2 regions of the Hoeflea sp. CAU 1731 genome follow, and region 1 is predicted to be linked to the other one. Evidence: predicted binding sites of a transcription regulator. Region 1 holds the regulator's gene; the other holds the start of a gene.

The links. Region 1 encodes LexA, which represses DNA repair genes until DNA is damaged. Its sites were predicted from a motif close to TGTTCNNNNTGTGTTCNG; they were not measured.
Region 2: a site for LexA is predicted at 3,239-3,256, ahead of ruvC (crossover junction endodeoxyribonuclease RuvC). Genes of this name have one in related genera too.

Annotation. Positions count from the first base shown of each region.
Region 1 is NZ_JBDQQS010000001.1:711,112-720,532, forward strand. Features, by position in the region: gene AAFN47_RS03410 (autotransporter outer membrane beta-barrel domain-containing protein) at 193-2,511, shown strand; gene lexA (transcriptional repressor LexA) at 2,698-3,411, shown strand; gene AAFN47_RS03420 (chorismate-binding protein) at 3,448-4,614, opposite strand; gene AAFN47_RS03425 (LysR family transcriptional regulator) at 4,702-5,625, opposite strand; gene AAFN47_RS03430 (shikimate dehydrogenase family protein) at 5,700-6,542, shown strand; gene AAFN47_RS03435 (ABC transporter substrate-binding protein) at 6,672-7,706, shown strand; gene AAFN47_RS03440 (ABC transporter ATP-binding protein) at 7,734-8,501, shown strand; gene AAFN47_RS03445 (ABC transporter permease) at 8,494-9,333, shown strand; gene AAFN47_RS03450 (FAD-dependent oxidoreductase) at 9,346-9,421, shown strand, end outside.
Region 2 is NZ_JBDQQS010000003.1:286,329-295,749, forward strand. Features, by position in the region: gene AAFN47_RS07715 (glycosyltransferase) at 1-72, shown strand, start outside; gene AAFN47_RS07720 (NAD-dependent epimerase/dehydratase family protein) at 72-962, shown strand; gene ruvB (Holliday junction branch migration DNA helicase RuvB) at 975-2,021, opposite strand; gene ruvA (Holliday junction branch migration protein RuvA) at 2,042-2,659, opposite strand; gene ruvC (crossover junction endodeoxyribonuclease RuvC) at 2,673-3,191, opposite strand; gene AAFN47_RS07740 (YebC/PmpR family DNA-binding transcriptional regulator) at 3,333-4,082, opposite strand; gene AAFN47_RS07745 (MBL fold metallo-hydrolase) at 4,292-5,143, shown strand; gene AAFN47_RS07750 (TIGR00282 family metallophosphoesterase) at 5,157-5,978, opposite strand; gene AAFN47_RS07755 (5-formyltetrahydrofolate cyclo-ligase) at 5,994-6,578, opposite strand; RNA gene ssrS (6S RNA) at 6,615-6,773, opposite strand; gene AAFN47_RS07765 (cell division protein ZapA) at 6,841-7,200, opposite strand; gene AAFN47_RS07770 (DUF4164 domain-containing protein) at 7,206-7,478, opposite strand; gene tkt (transketolase) at 7,884-9,421, shown strand, end outside.

The DNA of each region.
Region 1 (9,421 bases):
CGATTTCGTTCCGGCAGAACCGTCGCGGCGCCAGACAGTCCGCGATCATCAAACTGTCGCATAACTGTCATGCAGCCACCCTACAAAAGTCCTGCTGGTTCCAGCAGATCATCATATATCCAGTCGGGGGAATACATGAAATCAAGTTCTTTGGCGTCACATGCGGCGCAACTTCTGTGTGGCGTCGCTTGCTTGACACTCACCTCCGTATCCGCCGCCCGGGCCGATTGCGACCCAGCCTCGCCGACCGACGGACAAACGGTGATCTGCACCGGTCCAAGCACCGGCTTCGTTGACGAGAATGTTGAGGACGTGACGGTTATCGTGGAGGAAGGCGCCGTCGTGGACGGCGGCGGAGACCGTGGATTCCGGTTTGGCGATAATGGAACGCTGACCAATGACGGAACGATATTGTCTGGCGGCGGCGAGCATGGCGTGCAGGGCGGCGACGACGCCAGCGTCACGAACAACGGCGTCATCGACGGCAATGGCGATGGCGTCAACGTCGATGACGACGCCTATGTCCTCAACAGCGAAACCGGTGAAATCATCGGAGCGGACGACGGCGTGCAGATCGAGGATGGTGGAGAAATCATCAACGAGGGAACCGTCACCGCGAATGACGGCGACGCCCTGAAGGCCGCCGACGGCGCCTCTATCCTCAACGAAGGAACGGCCACCGGTTCCGATGACGGGATCCAGATCGAGCATGACGGCGAGATCATCAATACGGGAACCGTGACCGCTTATGACGGCGACGCCCTCAAGGCCGAGGATAACGGCTACATCAGGAATGAAGGCGTGGCGATCGGATATGACGACGGCATTCAGGTCGCGGAAAACGGCGAAGTCTACAATTCGGGCGATGTCACCGCCTATGACGGCGATGGAATAAACGCCGGTGACGGCGCTTTTATCGTCAATGACGGAACACTGAACGCCTCCGACGACGGCATTCAGGCGGAATTGGACAGCACCGCGATCAACAATGGCGCGATCTACGCCACAGACGAAGGCATAAACCTGGATGCGGACGGCGCCGTGGTCATCAACAACGGCTCGATCACCGCCCTTGACGACGGCATTCACACGGCAACCGATTCCTGGATCGAAAACAACGGCTCGATCTATATTCCCTACAACGCCGGCGATCCGCAGGACGGCATCGACTTCGACGACGGTGTGGTGCTGAACACCGGCCGCATCGAGGTGGAGAACGGCGGTATCGATTCGCAAGACGGCGTCGATTTCGATGAAGATGGCGCAGCGCCGTCCTACATCACGAACACCGGCAGCATTATCGGCTACCATGCGGTCAACACCGATCCCCTCAACACGCAATCGCAAACCATCTACAATTACGGTTATCTCGAAGGCTTTGGCGGCGTCGCCATCAATCTCGGCGAAGGCGACGACGCATTGCAGATCGGGACCGGCTCGCGGATCGTCGGGCTTGTCGACCTCGGCGACGGCACGGACAGTTTCAGCGTTGACAGCCCGGTTGCATCGCTTGTCAATTTCGTCTCTGCGCCGGAAATCGTCGATCTCAACGGCTTTGCGGCGATCGTGACGTCAACACAAATCGTAACGATCGATCCCACGCCCTTCCAGAGCGGCAACGCGCTGATGCGTTCTTTCTTCTTCGACATGACCGGCACGCTGTATCACGACCGCCCTGAAGCCGGAGAAAGCGGCTTCTGGCTGACCGGATTCGGCAGCGCAGCGGATTTCGGATCATCCACCGTTTACAGCGGCTATGACACATCCGGCGGAGGCGGCGTCGGCGGGTATGATCATGCAGTGAACGCCATGTGGAGCATCGGCCTGTTCGGCGGGGGCGCGTCCTATTCTTCACGCATCGACGACGGCGAACACGACACGGACCTGACGTCCGGCTTTGGCGGCGTTCGCGCCTTCTACTTTCCGAACAGCCGGTTCACGCTGAATGCCGCCATTTTAGGCGGCGTCACACAGACCAGCCTGTCGAGCCCCGACTATCGCACCGGCAGCGGCTCGGGAGACGGATCATTCCTGGCGACGACCGGCGGGTTCGCCTATGAAATACCGGCGTCCGAAATGGGCGGCTATGTCGGTCTGGAAGTGCTTGGTCAGGCCGGAGCGCTCTGGAACCGGGCCGACAGCTACCGGGTGTCCGGTTTCGACGGCGCGACGATCGGCGCGCGGGATTCGGCCTATTATTTCGGGACGCTGGAAGCCGGCCTGCCCTTCGAAATGCAGTCAGGCGGCAACACGATCCGGTTCAAGCCCTTCGCCGGCGTGTCCTTCGCCGGCTTCAGCGACGACGCCTTCGCGGTGTCTGCGATTGGCTCCTCGACGAGCTTTGCGGGACCGGGCGATATCGACGGGACGTTCTTCACCGGCGGCGCCGAACTCGCCATCGACTTCGACGGCAAGGCCAGCCTGACAGGCCGGTTCACCGCCGCCTACAATGAGGACTCCACGTCCTATGGCGGAACGCTCAACCTGCGCATTCCTTTTCCGGTGAAATAGGATCGCAGCGTCGACTGCGGCGGACAGCTTTCCATTGTCAAAATCAAGAGCGCCGACGCACCCCTGTGCGTCGGCGCGATCGCTTTTCAATCCATTCTTAACCAAATTGCGCAATACACTTGCAGAACACAAATGGAACATATAGTGTATGTTCTGTATTTGTTTCGCCGATTCGGAGGATTGGGCATGTTAACGCGCAAGCAGCACGAACTGCTTCTGTTCATTCACGAGCGGATGAAGGAATCCGGCATACCGCCGTCATTTGATGAAATGAAGGACGCGCTGGATCTCGCGTCGAAATCGGGCATCCACCGTCTGATTACAGCGCTTGAGGAACGCGGCTTCATTCGCCGCCTGCCCAATCGCGCAAGAGCGCTGGAAGTCATCAGGCTTCCGGAAATGGCTGCGCAGGGATTGCATCCGCGCAAGGGCTTCTCCCCAAGCGTTATTGAAGGCAGCCTCGGCAAGACGCATCCCAAACTGGTGCGGGAAGCGCCGAAGGAAGCGGCGAATTCGTCCGTCAGCGTGCCTGTCATGGGCCGCATCGCAGCCGGCGTGCCGATATCCGCAATCCAGAACAACACCCACAACATCAACGTTCCCCCGGAAATGCTCGGCAATGGCGAGCACTATGCGCTCGAGGTCAAGGGCGACTCGATGATCGAGGCAGGCATCTTTGACGGCGATACGGTTGTGATCAAGAACGCGTCGACGGCCAATCCCGGCGAGATCGTCGTCGCCCTGGTCGACGAAGAGGAAGCCACGCTCAAGCGCTTTCGGCGCAAGGGCGCATCCATTGCGCTGGAGGCCGCCAACCCCGCCTACGAAACGCGGATCTTCGGACCGGACCAGGTCAAGATCCAGGGCAAGCTCGTCGGGCTTATTCGCACCTACAACTAGGAACAAGCGAGCAGGTCCGGCCTGCTCGCTCCATATTCAGATAATCGACCCGACCGTCTTGGTCTTTTCGACCGTCTCGATCCATTCGCGGGCGGGGTTTGATGTCTCAACAATTCCGCCCCCGACATAGAGGCTGATTTCCTGCCCGAGAATTTGCGCGGTGCGCAGGTTCACGTAGAGCTTTGTCGAGCCGTCCCAGTCGACTGGTCCGAGATAGCCGGTGTAGTAGCCGCGATCGTAGCCTTCAAACCGCTTCAGGAATTCAATCGCGGGCGGCTTCGGCATGCCGCAGACGGCCGATGTCGGATGCAGGCTGCGCAGGAGGCCCGCCAGCCGGTCGGCGTCGAGGCTGTCCGCGCTTCTGCGGAAAATCGTTCTGAGATGCACCAGATTGGCCGCCGAAACCGTGCGCGGTCCGACCTCTTCGAAATCGTCGATGCCCTGCTCCAGGAATGCGCGCCGAATATAGTTGCTGACGAGCGCCTGTTCCTCGATCAAACCGTCCGGCCAGCCAATGTTTCTTAGATCCGGATCCGGCCCGACCCACTGCGTTCCGGCAAGCGCCATGGTGTCAACGCCATCCGGCGTGGACGAAAGCAGGATCTCCGGCGTTCCAACGAGCCAGCTTCCGGTTTCAGGCAGGTGAACGAGCGCGACGAATGCGGACGGCAGCTTGGCGGCGAGCCGTTCTGCCATATCGAGCAGATCATATTCCGGCGACAGCGCGCGGTTTTCCACGCGCGACGTGACGAGCTTGCGCATGCGGCCCGCCTTGATCTGCTGCACGCAGCGCTCCACCAGCAACTCATAAGTCTGGCGATCGGTCGCAAGCGGTCCGTCAACATTGGCGCGCGACTGGACGGGAACATCCATCCGGTCATCGGCGAGCTCCAGCAGTCTTTTTTGATGGTCGGAAACGGGGTCGTCGCCGTAGGCGTCTCCGGTCCAGAATTTGACGCCGTCCTTGTCCAGCCGGACATCGCCTTCAATGGCGTCCGCAAGGTTGGCGTCTTCGACATCGACGCGATTGATCGCGAAGAAAGGCCGCTCATGCGTTTTTGTAAACACCGGCCGTTTCGTCAAACCGTTGCAGCTAACGAGCGCCTCCCAGTGAACCGCATCCGGCCTGCGCCACAGGGCGAAAGGCAAGTCGGTGTCCGCAGCAGCCGATAGCAGGCTCCTGGCTCCTCCCGGTATTTTCATTCCGATCATCTCCGTTTGACCGGGGGAAACTTGCTTGAAGACCGGACAGTCGCCAGCACAAAATCAACGAGCCGGCATAGCGTAAAGCTATGTCACGAATTCCAGCCCGATTTCACGCGCCGCCTCGGTGAGGCTTTCCCGGATGGTTTCGATGACCCGCCGTGCGCCATGGTCCTTGTGATGATGCAGGAGAACCGGAAGCCGCGGTCCATCTGCGAAGGGAATGGGCTTGATGTCGGGGTCCCTGACGCCGGTCGCCGTCAATTCATCGACAATCGCGATGCCGAAATCCTCGTACATCAAAGAGATGGCGCTCTCCGCAAAACGGGTCTCGATGGTGATGTTCGGCTTGATGTCGCGTTCCTCGAACATGTCCTTCACCCAGCGCCCGTGCGGCGTGTTGGGGTGAAAGAAAATAAGACGCTCGTCGGCAAGCTGGTCGATGTACACGCTTTCATTGTTGGCCATCGGATGGTCGCGCGGAACGATGCAGGCCATCGAGATTTCGGCGATTTTCTGGGACACGATCATGGCGTCGTTCACGGGATAGATGGTGACGACGCAATCGCCTTCCGCAAGCCAGAGATAGTCCTTGATCTGGGTTAGCGACAACGTGTCCATGCGCAACTTGGCGCCTGGATTGCGGCGCGCGAGCTTGGCGAGCGCCTTTGGACCGAGAGCCTGCGAGACGCTTGGCGAGACGCCCATTCTGAGCGTGACGGACTGACCGGAGGCGATTTCGAAGACTGTGCTGGACAATTGCTCGAGGCCGGTCATGGACGGCTGGACGATCTCGAAGATCTGGCGCGCAGTGCGCGTCGGCGTCAGGCGACCGGCGTTGCGGTGGAAGAGCCGAACGCCAAGCACGTCCTCGAGCCGCTTGATGGTATTGCTCACCGTCGGCTGCGCGATATTGAGCTGTTGCGAAGCGGCGCTGATGGAACCGCTGACCATAACCGATCGGAATACTTCCAGTTGACGAAAGGAAAGCATGGCTACACATGTCTGCATTCAGGAAGCCGGCACAGTTATCATGCTTGTACCGGGTCAGCAATTTAATAGATCTTCCCGTCCAGAGGCGCAGTTTGAACAATATTCACGAAAATCAGACGGATGACGGAACCACCGCAGCCATGTTGACGGGCAAGGCCCGGGTTGTGGCGATGATCGGTTCGCCCATCGCACATGCAAAGTCGCCGGCCATATTCAACAGCTGGTTCGCCAAACACAACATGGCTGCGCTCATGACGCCGATGGACATTCCCGCAGATGATCTCGGCGCATTCTTTCGGTTTCTGCGCGGCTGGAGCAACTGCAACGGCGCCGTGGTGACGGCGCCGCACAAGCAAACCTGCCTTGAACTGGTCGACAGCGCCACGCAAAGAGCCAGATTGCTGCAAGCCGTAAACGTCGTCACGAGAAACGCAGACGGAAGCCTGACAGGGGATAACGTCGACGGAGACGGGTTCGTCCGGGCAATGCAGTCGAAGGGTCATGACCCGGCCTCTGGCGCGGTCCTGATTTTCGGCTGCGGCGGGGCCGGCGCCGCGATCGCCCTCGCGCTGACGAACGCAGGGGCAATGCAGGTACAGCTATTCGACACCGATGACGATCGCATGCGGCGACTGGCGTTACTCCTGACGAACAACTCCACGGCGTCAATATCCTGCGGAAAGCCGGACTCGATTACGGACTATCATCTGATTGTCAACGCGACGACGGTCGGGCTTCACGACGACTCGCGGATATGCCCTCTCGAGACGGCGTCGCCAGGAGCCGTTGTTGCCGATATCGTTTCCTCTGGCAGCCTGACCGCCTGGTTGCGCGCAGCCCGCGCGCGCGGCAATCCGATCATGACCGGAGAGGATATGGCCCAGGGTCAGTTCGACCTTCTGGCTTCCCGAACCGGTTTCGACATGCAATTATAATGGCCTAAGCCGCCCATAGCTTGAGGCTATTGCTTTGACAGCAGACTTGCCTACCAAATAACGACGGCGTCAACCAAAGTCCCGCCACGGCTCACGGCACAGACCGCGGGCTTTCCTGAGGAGGATATGATGAAAAGATCTCTTGAAATTCCCGCGCTCCTGCGGCGCGCCACTCTCGCATTCACTGTTGCTGCAGCCACGATCGTTTCCACTGCTTACGCGCTGGCGGACGACAAGGTCGTTGTGGGCGCATTGCGCTTTACGTCCCACTCGGCAGGCTTCATCGCCTACGAGAAAGGCTACTTCAAGGACGAAGGGCTCGACGTCGAGTTCAAGTTCTTCCAGGCAGCCCAGCCGATCGCTGTCGCGGTGGCTTCGGGCGACGCCGATTTCGGCATCGCCGGCCTGACCGGCGGTCTGATGAACCTCGCAGAAAAGGGATCGGTCAAGGTCGTCGCCGGCGTGCTTCATGAAAAGATCGGCGTTGACGGCATGATGATCCTTGCTTCGAACAACGCCTACGACAACGGTCTGAATTCCGTCGACAAGTTGAAGGGCCATTCCGTGGCGATGACCCAGGTTGGCTCGACGTTCCATTACATGGCCGCTCGCATCGCGGAAAAATCCGGCTACTCGATCGATGAGCTGAAACTTGTGCCCCTGCAGAAGGTAGGCTCCATGATCGCCGCGCTGAAGAGCGGACAGGTCGACTCCATGATCATGGTGCCGCATATCGCCAAGCCGCTCGTCGAAAACGGCGACGCCAAGATGCTTGGCTGGCTCTACGATTATGCGGAATACCAGATTTCGGCTCTGTTCACGTCGACGAAAAACACCGAAGAGCGTCGTGACATGGTTGAGCGCTTCGTCAAAGCCTACGCCAGGGGCATCGCCGACTTCAACAGCGTCATGCTGGCCGAAGACGCCGACCCGCAGGAACTGGAAGACATGACGAAGATGATTCACAAATATGTCTACCAGGATCGTCCTTACGAGAAGGCTGCGCCCTCCATCCAGAATGGCGCCATGAACCTGAACGACAATGCATCGCTGGACCTGACTGACGCTAAAAAGCAGATGAAGTGGTTCCAGGACGCCGGACTGGTTTCCCCGTCTCTGACGATTGAAATGATGGTCGATCCGAGTTTCGTTGAAACTTACTGACCGATCTGACAGGGAGCTTGCCGGACCGTGGACCTCGAAATCAGGAATCTGAGCCACAAATACAACGATCTCGAAGTGCTGAAATCCATCAGCCTGGAGATTCGCAGTGGCCAGATCGTCTGCATCGTTGGGCCTTCCGGGTGCGGCAAGTCCACACTTCTGAGGATGATCGGCGGCCTTGAAGAACCCACTTCAGGCGGCGTCTACCAGATCGGAGACCCTCCGGCCGATAGCCTCAACCCTCTGACCTATATCTTCCAGGATTTCGCTCTGCTGCCCTGGCGCACCGCATGGGGCAATATCTCGCTGGTCCTGGAAGAACACAAACTCGGCGCACAAGCGGTGCGTGAGCGGATCGAAAATGTGCTTGAACGCACCCGCCTGACGGAGTTCGCGAACGCCTATCCGCGACAGCTTTCCGGCGGCATGAAACAGCGTGTCGCAATCGCCCGTGCGCTGGCCGTCAATCCGGCGGTTCTGCTGATGGACGAACCGCTTTCGGCGCTCGACAGCCAGACACGCGAATTGCTTATGGATGATTTCATCGCGCTCTGGCAGCGCGAAGCGTTCACAGCCTGTTATGTCACGCACAATCTCGCCGAAGCCGTCGCGCTGGGGCACAAGATCATTGTACTGTCGCGTCGTCCCGGCGTTATCAGAAATGTCGTCGAGATATCGGTTCCGATCGGTGAAAGACAGCACGGCAGTCCGGAACTGATCGAGATCCAGGACCAGTTGTGGGAGATGATGCGCGAAGAAGCTCTTTCAGCTGACAGGGAGTTGGCGGATGTCTGATCTTGCACAACGCCGCGACGACGCAGTCACCACTTCCCCGGAGGACGAAATCAGGAAAGTCCGCTATCGCGGCGGCGGTTTCTCGCCCAAGCCGCGCGCGCTGATCGCCCCGATCGTCTTTCTCGTGCTCGTTGTCATCTGGGAACTCGGAAGCAATTTCGGCTTGATTCCACCGATCGTATTGCCGTCGCCCTCGGAAGTTGTTCAAGCGCTGAAAGACCTCATCCAGAGCGGCCTGCTGTGGAAACATCTCAGCGCTTCGCTCTACCGGCTCATCATCGGCTTTACGTGCGGCACCATGCTGGGTCTCGCCGTCGGCGCGCTGATCGGGCTCTGGTCCTACCCGCGCGCGGCCCTGCGGCCGCTTGTCGCCGCCATCTTCCCGATACCGAAAATCGCGCTGCTTCCGTTGTTCATCATCTGGTTCGGCATTGGCGAGGGGTCAAAGGTCGCGACAATTCTTTTCGGATCGTTTTTTCCGACGGTCATCGCCACCTATGGCGGCATAGAGGCGGTGGACCGTTCGCTAATCAACATGGGACAGAGCTTCAATCTGTCTCGCTGGTCAATCATACGCAAAATCATCTTCCCGAGCGCCCTGCCCGCGATTCTCAACGGCATGCGCATTTCGGCGTCAATCTCGATTATTCTGCTGGTTGCAGCGGAAATGATTGGCGCGGAATACGGCATTGGCGCCTATGTGCTGCTCGCAGGCAACCTGATGTCCACCGATCAGCTGATCGCAGGCGTCATCCTGCTTTCGATCCTGGGGCTGATCGTGAGCTACCTGATTTCGCTCGCCGAACTGTATTTCCTGCGCTGGCGCAGATAGGAGAATTGCCAATTGTCTTCCGACGAAAGCTGGCAGCCCGACTATGACGTTGTCGTTGCCGGCGGCGGAGCCGCTGGCGTTGGCGCGG
Region 2 (9,421 bases), on a different contig from region 1:
TGGAAGGCTTATTATTCCGGAGAGAATATTCCCGACATCGCCAACCTCGCCAACCCAACCGGACAGGACTGATGCGAATCCTTGTAACGGGAGGAAGCGGTCTCGTCGGGCGTTTTATCGTTCGCCGACTTGCCGCCGACGGCCACGATGTCACAATCGCCGGTCGGCGCGAGCCCGATCCGACCCTGTTTTCCAGCGCAGTCAACTTCCACCTTTTCGATCTCGATCCGGACGCCGATTACACATCTGTCATGGAGGGGTTCGATTGCCTCGTCCATGCGGCCTTCTCGCATGTGCCTGGCCGTTACCGCGGCGGTGAAGGCGACGATGTTGAGGGCTTCAGGGCGCGCAATCTCGATGCGACCGTAAAATTGTTCGAGACAGCGGCAGAGAGCGGCGTGAAGCGCGGCGTCTTTCTCTCGACCCGGGCCGTCTATGGCAAGCATCCGAAGGGCGTGAAGCTGTTCGAGACCACATCGTGTAATCCGGATACCGAGTACGGCGCCGTCAAGCGGGCCAGTGAGATACATCTTCAGACGCTTTCGCGAAGTTCACCGCTTTCCGTCGCCAGTCTTCGTATTACCGGCGTCTATGGCCAATCCCCGACCGACACAACGCACAAATGGGAAGATCTCTTCGCGGACTATCTGGCCGGAGAACCGATCGGCGCGCGCTGCGGAACCGAGGTGCACGGAGTCGATGTGGCCAGCGCCGTCGCACTTTTGCTCGAAAAACCGGTCGAGGCAGTATCGGGTGAAATCTTCAACGTGTCCGATATTCTGGTTGATCGCCATGACCTGCTCGACATGGTCAGGCTCCAAACCGGATGCTCGCACGCCTTGCCGGGGCGGTCGGATAGCCTGCCGAACATTATGGATACGGATAAACTGCGTGGCCTCGGCTGGCGTCCGGGTGGTTTGCCTCTTCTGAAGAAATCCGTGGCCGGCATGCTGACGCGCTGAGCGCGCGGGTTCTTATCGTTCCGGATCTTCCTGGAAGAGGCTGATCTGCTGCTGGGCCAGATCGCGCGGGACGTCGAGACCAAGATGCCGCCAGGCGTTGGCGGTCAGGATGCGCCCGCGCGGCGTGCGCTGAATTAGCCCCTGCTGGATCAGATAGGGCTCGATGATGTCCTCGATCGCGTCGCGCGGTTCCGACAGGCCAGCGGCAATGGTTTCTATCCCCACTGGCCCGCCTCCGAAATTGCCAGCGATCATCCCGAGATACCGGATATCGAGCTGGTCGAGGCCTTTCTGGTCGACCGCAAGGCGGGTCAAGGCTTCGTCGGCGATCTGTTTTGTCACGGATTCGGCCTTGGCGACTTCCGCAAAGTCACGCACGCGCCGCAGCAGGCGGCCTGCGATGCGCGGCGTGCCGCGTGCCCGACGGGCGATCTCGAGCGCGCCGTCATCGGTTATCGGTAACCCCATCATGCGCGAGCCGCGTTTGACGATATGTTCGAGCTCCGCGATAGTGTAGAAATTCAGACGCACCGGAATTCCGAACCGGTCTCGCAAAGGCGTCGTGAGAAGACCGAGCCGCGTGGTGGCGGCGACGAGCGTGAAACGGGCCAGTTCGATCTTGACGGACCGCGCGGCCGGCCCCTCGCCGATGATCAAATCGAGCTGGAAATCCTCCATCGCCGGGTAAAGAATCTCCTCCACCGCCGGATTCAATCTGTGGATCTCGTCGATAAAAAGCACGTCGCGGTCTTCGAGGTTCGTCAGAAGCGCTGCAAGGTCCCCCGCCTTGGCGATAACCGGCCCGGAAGTGGATCTGAAATTGACGCCCAGCTCCCGCGCCATGATCTGGGCGAGCGTCGTCTTGCCGAGCCCCGGAGGACCCACGAAAAGTACGTGATCGAGCGCTTCCTCGCGGCCTCTCGCCGCCTCTATGAACACCTTGAGGTTGGAACGGGCGTCCGCCTGACCGACGAAATCGTCAAGCGTCTGCGGCCGCAGCGATGTTTCCACGTCTTCGCCGCGACGCTCTCCGGACACGATCCTGTTCGGCTCACTCATGGTTCAGTCCAATTGTCCCGTCACTGCGCCAACTCCCGCAGGCCAAGCCTGATGAGAGCGGCCGAATCCGTATTCTCGCCGGCGTGCTTGAGCGCCGCCGCGACGGCCGAGGCCGCCTGGTCTCTCGAATAGCCGAGATTTGCAAGCGCTGAAACCGCATCGCTGACCGGACCGCTCGCCACGCCGTCGCCGATCTGCTGTTTCAGGCCGATCGCCATGCCGGCGTCGCCCGCAAAGGCCGGCGCCTTGTTCTTCAGTTCGGTGACGATGCGTTGCGCCACCTTGGGTCCGATGCCTGGCGCCCGGGCCACCATCGCCTTGTCTTGCAGCGCGACCGCATTGGCCAGATCCGGCGCCGACAGGGTGGATAGAACGGCAAGCGCAACCTTGGCGCCGACCCCCTGCACGCTTTGCAGCAGCCGGAACCATTCCCGCTCGATCGCCGAGGCGAAACCGTAAAGCTTGAGCTGGTCCTCGCGCACGAATGTCTCGATCTGCAGCGTCACCGCTTCGCCGACGGAACCGAGCCCGGCCAGCGTTTGCGCCGAACAGAAGACGACATAACACACGCCGTGTACATCGATGAGAACGTGATCCTCCCCGATTTCCTCGATTGTTCCCTTGAGCTTTCCGATCATTCGTCTTCTTTCATCAGCCGGCGGCAATCCGCATCTGTAAATCCGCGCTTTTCCTGTTGTGGGCGTGACAAATGGCGATGGCGAGCGCGTCGGCGGCGTCGTCGGTGTCGAACTCCGCGCGCGGCATCAAAACCCGCACCATCATGTGGATTTGCTTCTTGTCGCCATGTCCGACGCCGATCACGGATTTCTTGACCGCATTCGGGGCATATTCGGAGACTTTGAGCCCCGCAAGCCCGGGCACCAGCAGGGCCACGCCCCGCGCCTGTCCGAGCTTGAGGGTGGCGGACGCATCCTTGTTGACGAAAGTCGCCTCCACCGCCGCTTCATCGGGACGATAAGCATGAAGTATCTCCGTCAGCCCCTCGTGCAACTGGCACAGCCGCGACGCCAGATCCAGGCTGCCGTCGGAACGCACCGTGCCGGAAGCCACAAACCGCAACCCGTTGCCCAGACTCTCGACAACGCCCCAGCCGGTGCGTCTCAAGCCGGGATCGATTCCGATGATTCGACAGGTGTCTTGGTGCGCCATGACCTCTCTTCAAGCCCGTTCGTTATTGTCAGCTATGGCATACAGATGCGAACAAAACAAAAACATTTCGTAAATACTAACAATAAAACCCGGATCAGCGCACCGACCCGGGTTCAAAACAGCACTGCGAACAATGGAAATTCAGGCAGTCGCGAGTTTCGACATCACATCGTCGGAAATGTCGAAATTGGCGTAGACGTTCTGTACGTCGTCATCGTCTTCGAGCGCGTCGATGAGCTTCAACAACGTTCCCGCCTTGTCCTCGTCGACTGCTGTTTCGGTTTGCGGCTTCCAGACGGGTTTGACCGATTCAGCTTCGCCAAGCGTCTCCTCCAGAGCCGTCGACACGTCACCGATATCCTCGAAAGCGCAACTTATAACGTGTCCGTCAGGGCCGGACTGCACATCGTCAGCGCCCGCCTCGATCGCCGCTTCCATGATGGCGTCCTCGTCGCCCGCCTCCGGCTTGTAGATGATTTCGCCCACGCGATCAAACATGAAGGCGACCGATCCGGTCTCGCCAAGCGTTCCGCCGTTCTTGGTAAAGCAGGCGCGCACGTTGGAGGCCGAGCGATTGCGATTGTCGGTCAGCACCTCGACGATGACGGCGATGCCGCCCGGGCCGTAGCCCTCGTAGCGGATTTCCTCGTAGTCTTCGCTGTCGCCGCCGGCGCCTTTGTTGATGGCGCGCTGGATATTGTCCTTGGGCATCGACTGGCCCTTGGCGTTCTGCACCGCCAGGCGGAGCCGCGGATTACCCTCGATGTCCCCCCCGCCCATCTTGGCGGCGACGGTGATTTCCTTTGAAAGTTTGGAGAACAGCTTCGAGCGCTGGGCGTCCTGACGTCCCTTGCGGTGCATTATGTTCTTGAATTTCGAATGGCCTGCCATGGCGCTCCGTCCAAAGTCTTATTGTGAAATTTGCCGCCTTATAGGCAAAGACGCAGATGTCGTCCAGAAGGACCCGCTGTCGCGCGTCACATTCCTTCGAGGCGCGCGCCGCCAGCATGCTTTGATCAAAAGAGAGTCGCTGCCTATGGACTGCGGCGCATACTTACCTATTCTTCTTCATACGGGATCGATCAGACGGGGCAGGGACCATGACGAACTTCATGCGGAACTCAGGCCAGGCGCTGGCCGTCATTGCGATTTTTCTCTTCACGAGCGGGATGAGCACACAACCGCTGCAGATCCAGAGCAGCGTCGACGAAGCGCCGCGGGCGGTCTCAATCTGCCAGGCGATCGCCGGCCGGCAAACCCGCCCACAGGCGCAGCCGGTCAATGGCGAGCCGGTGGAAAGAAATCATGTGCGTTTTACCTATGTAACGCACTCCACCTATTTCGTTGAGACCGCCGGAGGCGTCACCATCGCAACCGACTACAACGGCTATATCGGCTTTCGCGATCCCCCGTCCGTCGTGACGATGAACAAGGCGCATTCCAGCCACTGGACCGCCAGCCCCGATCCCGCCATCGACTATGTGCTGACCGGATGGAACCCCGAGGGCGACGGGCCGATCAAACACAGTCTGGTGGTGGGCGACGCCTATGTCCGCAATGTCACAACCGATATCAGATCGGTCTTTTCGGGCTTCGAGAAGGACGGCAACTCGATCTTCATCTTCGAAGTCGCAGGTCTCTGCATCGGCCACCTCGGTCACCTGCACCATGAACTTGACGACAGCCATATTGCGGCAATCGGTCGGCTCGACGTGGTTATGGTGCCCGTCGACGGCGGCCTGACCATCGGTCATGAAAGCATGAGTGAAATCGTCAAGCGGCTCAGGGCTTCGGTCATTCTGCCGATGCACCGTCGCGGATCATCCATCGGCTCGTTTCTGAACCTGTTCGGCGCGGATTTCGCCCACGAATTCCGCAACTCCGACAATCTGACGCTCAGTCTGCGCACACTGCCGGACCAGCCAACGATCATCGTGCTTAACGGGGTATGACGTCGGCGCAGACTTAGTCGAAAACCGGGAGCGCTTCCTGAAGCCGCGCTCCGATGCGCAACGGCGAAATCTTTTCGGCAAGGCCCGTGCGGTCCGAGATCTCGACCGCCACGCCGCACACCGTCACCGGGCCGTCAGCAACCTCGAACCGGCCCTTCGGGATTTTGTTGACGAAGCGCTGCAGCGGTTCTTCCTTGTCCATCCCAATCGATGAATCATAGTCCCCGCACATGCCCACATCGCTCATATAGGCCGTGCCGCCATTGAGAATCTGGTAATCCGCCGTCGGAATATGCGTATGGGTGCCGACGACAAGGCTCGCGCGGCCGTCCACGAAGTGACCAAAGCACTGCTTCTCGCTTGTCGCCTCGGCATGGAAATCGAACACCACCGCGTCCGCCTGTTCTCCGAGCGGACAGGCCGCGAGTTCGTCTTCGGCGGCCTGGAAAGGATCATCGAGATCCGGATGCATGAAAACCCGGCCCATGATGTTGGAAACCAGCACCCGCGCGCCGTTTTTTGCCAAATAGAGGCCGGAGCCGCGACCCGGCGTTCCTGACGGAAAATTGGCTGGCCGCAGAAAACGATCATGACTGTCACAGAAGATGAGGGCTTCGCGCTGATCCCAGACATGGTTGCCTGTGGTCACCACATCTGCGCCGGCCTCGATCGTCCTTAAATAGATTTCTTCGGTGATGCCGAATCCGCCGGCGGCGTTTTCGCCGTTCACGACGACAAAATCAAAGCTGTATTCCTCGATCAGCGTCGGCAATTTTTTCCAGACGGCGTTACGTCCGTTGCGGCCGACCATATCCCCCAGAAAAAGCAAACGCATTCAACAACACCTGTATCAGTCTTGGACGGAAAAACGGCGCATGCCGCTTTCCGTTAATATGGCCGGCAGCGGAATATCATGATCCTCCGCGGGAACGGTTTCGACCTCCTGGACGTCCAGCGCGACGCCGATCAGCCGTGGCATCTTACCCCTGTCGCGTAGTCTGGCAATGGCTCTGTCATAGTGTCCCGCGCCATAGCCTATACGGTGTCCGGTCAAATCGAACGCGGCCAGCGGCGCCAGAATCAGATCCGGATCTAGAACTTCCGCTTCTTCTCCAGGGCCCGCCGTGCCGAAACCGGTGTCAACCATCGGCGCGCCGCGCACAAGTCCGCGGAAGCGGATGGTCGTGCGGTCGATCACGACCGGCAGGCACAGACGCGCGCCCTTCTCCATCAACCGGAACATCAGGGGACGAACATCGACTTCCGAGCGGATCGGCCAGAAACCGGACACGATCTCGCCGGGGCGGATGTCAATCGAACCCGCGCCGATTTCAGCAATTGCGAGGCTGGCTTCGATCCGCGCTTCGGGATCCATTGCGTCGCGCGACAACAAAGCCGAATTGCGAATCTCGGCCTTGGATGGTGAACGCGTCATGGAGAAGATCCGGGGCAGGCGGTGGAGAAGACGACGAGACGATCCACGACGACCGATGGACGATTTACGATCCCGGGAACCTACAAAGTAGGTGGGCGCCGTGTGAAAAAACCCACGGGTCTAAACAGGGACAGCTCCCTTAGGATCGATTAAGGCCCCGGGGATTGTGTGTCCTGTCGGGAAGCGCAGATCGCAATCCGAATATAGTCCTTGCAAATGCCAAATGGAAGCGTCCGAACGACCGAATTTTATCGCAGTCGCATCAGGCCTGCTCGAGCTTTATGGCGATGCGCTCGACCTGCTCTGTGACGTCGTCGACCGCAGCGACCAGCGCGGATTCAGCCTTGTCCGCCTGGGTGAGCGCCGCGTCACGCGTTTTTTTCAGACTGCCCATCTCGTTTTCCAGACCGTCTAGCTTGCGTTGGGCCTCCGAAAGCTCGTCCATGACCAGAATGCCGGCCATGACCGTCAGCCGAAGATCGCCGATTTCACCGAACTGACCCTTCAGATGACTGACGTAACGGTCGAACCGATTCGCCAGTTCGCTCAGATGGTCTTCCTGGCCGGCTTCGCAGGCCATTCTGTAGGCCTTGCCGTCGATATTTACAGTCACTTCAGCCATGAGTCCTACCGATCGATAACGGCGCGAATGGTTTCCATCGCCGCGACAAGGCGACGCGACACCTCGCGATTTGCTTCCTGAAGCCGAGTCGCGCGATCCTCGGAATGATCGAGTTCCTGGGCCAGCCGCGATCGGTCCGCGTTGAGGCGCTGGACTTCCTCATCCGCGTCAGCCGCGTCGCGGCTTTTTTCGACATGCCCATCCACTGCGTTCTCAAGACGCGTAAGGACCTTGGTCAGTTCATCGAGAGCTGTTTTTGCTGTTTTCGCGCCCGGCATAACACGTTGCCCTGTGCTGGCAAGCACCCGAATCACCATGTTATCGGGCACTTACCGTATTGAGATTAAGCAATGTCGCAAGCAACCGTCAACGTTCTTGCAACGCTGGTGCACATGATTTTGATTTGAACCCTGACGTGAAGACAGTTCGCGACTTTTTCACAGCGCGGCGCTTTTTGCAGGATTCAGTCCTTCGCGGCGCGTGCGCCAACCCCGCGCCGCAAGGGTTTCAGCGACGTGGATTATGTGGTCGGCCTTTGTTGACTCCTTGTTTGCACCTGCTATGTGTCACCTGCTTTACGGGCTGTGGGGGTTCAGAATTTCGACCACGCAAAACAGCGAATTCTGATCGCCGACCGTTCCGATCCCGAGCCTTCCTGAAACGACTGTAAAAGCCGAGTTGTCATGATCCCACGCGAAAAACACGACCGGATGGCCAATGCGATCCGTTTTCTGTCGATGGACGCCGTCGAAAAGGCAAAGTCCGGTCACCCCGGGCTGCCGATGGGCGCAGCCGACATAGCCACGGTCCTGTTTACGCGTTTCATGAAATTTGATCCGAAAGTGCCCAATTGGCCGGATCGCGACCGGTTCGTCCTGTCCGCCGGACACGGTTCGATGCTTCTCTACTCGTTGCTTTATTTGCTCGGATACGAAGACATCAACCTGGAGGAAATCAAGAATTTCCGTCAGCTTGGATCGAATACGGCGGGTCATCCTGAATATGGCCATGCCGCCGGCATCGAAACGACCACTGGTCCGCTTGGCCAGGGTCTGGCGAACGCCGTGGGCATGGCGATTGCAGAGCGCAAGCTCAACGACGAATTCGGCGACGATCTGGTCGACCACCACACCTATGTGCTCGCCGGCGACGGTTGCCTTATGGAAGGCATCAGCCACGAGGCGATTTCACTTGCGGGCCACCTCAAGCTCAACAAGCTGATCGTCTTCTGGGACGACAACGGCATTTCGATCGATGGCCCCGTCAGCCTTACCGACTCCACCGATCAGATCGCCCGCTTCGAGGCAGCCAGATGGAACACCATTTCCGTTGACGGTCACGATACAGAAGCAATAGCCGACGCGATCGAAAGCGCGCACAACTCGGACAAACCGACGATGATCGCCTGCAAGACAGTCATTGGTTTCGGCGCGCCGACCAAGGCCGGCACGGCGAAGGCGCATGGATCGCCGCTCGGCGATAAGGAAATTGCGGAAACGCGGAAAGCGCTCGGCTGGTCGGAAGCGCCCTTCGAGATACCTTCCGATATTGTCGACATGTGGCGGCTCGCAGGGTTGCGCTCCACCAAGGAGCGCAAGGCCTGGCAAGAGCGGCTCGCCGAATCGACTTCCGAGGCCCGGACGATTTTTGAGCGCCGCATGAACGGCGGTCTGCCCGGCGGCTTCGAGTCCGCCATCGACGCGTACAAGAAAAAGCTCGCCCGCGAACAACCGGCCATGGCGACCCGCAAATCGTCCGAAGCAGCGCTCGGCGTGATCAACGCGGCTATTCCGGAAACAATTGGCGGATCCGCGGACCTGACCGGGTCCAACAACACAAAGACCGAGATTATGGGCGTCATCACGCCTGATGATTTCTCCGGCCGCTATCTGCACTATGGCGTGCGCGAACACGGCATGGCCGCAGCCATGAACGGCATCAGCCTGCATGGCGGCCTTATACCCTATAGCGGCGGTTTCCTCATCTTCTCGGACTATTGCCGCCCCTCGATCAGGCTCGCCGCGCTGATGGGCATCCGAGTCATACACGTCCTGACGCACGATTCCATCGGATTGGGAGAAGACGGACCGACCCACCAGCCGGTCGAACACATGGCGTCGCTGCGCGCCATTCCCAACCTTCTGACCTTCCGTCCCGCCGATGCGACGGAAGTGCTGGAATGCTGGCAACTGGCGCTGGAATCGGAGCATCGCCCGTCGGC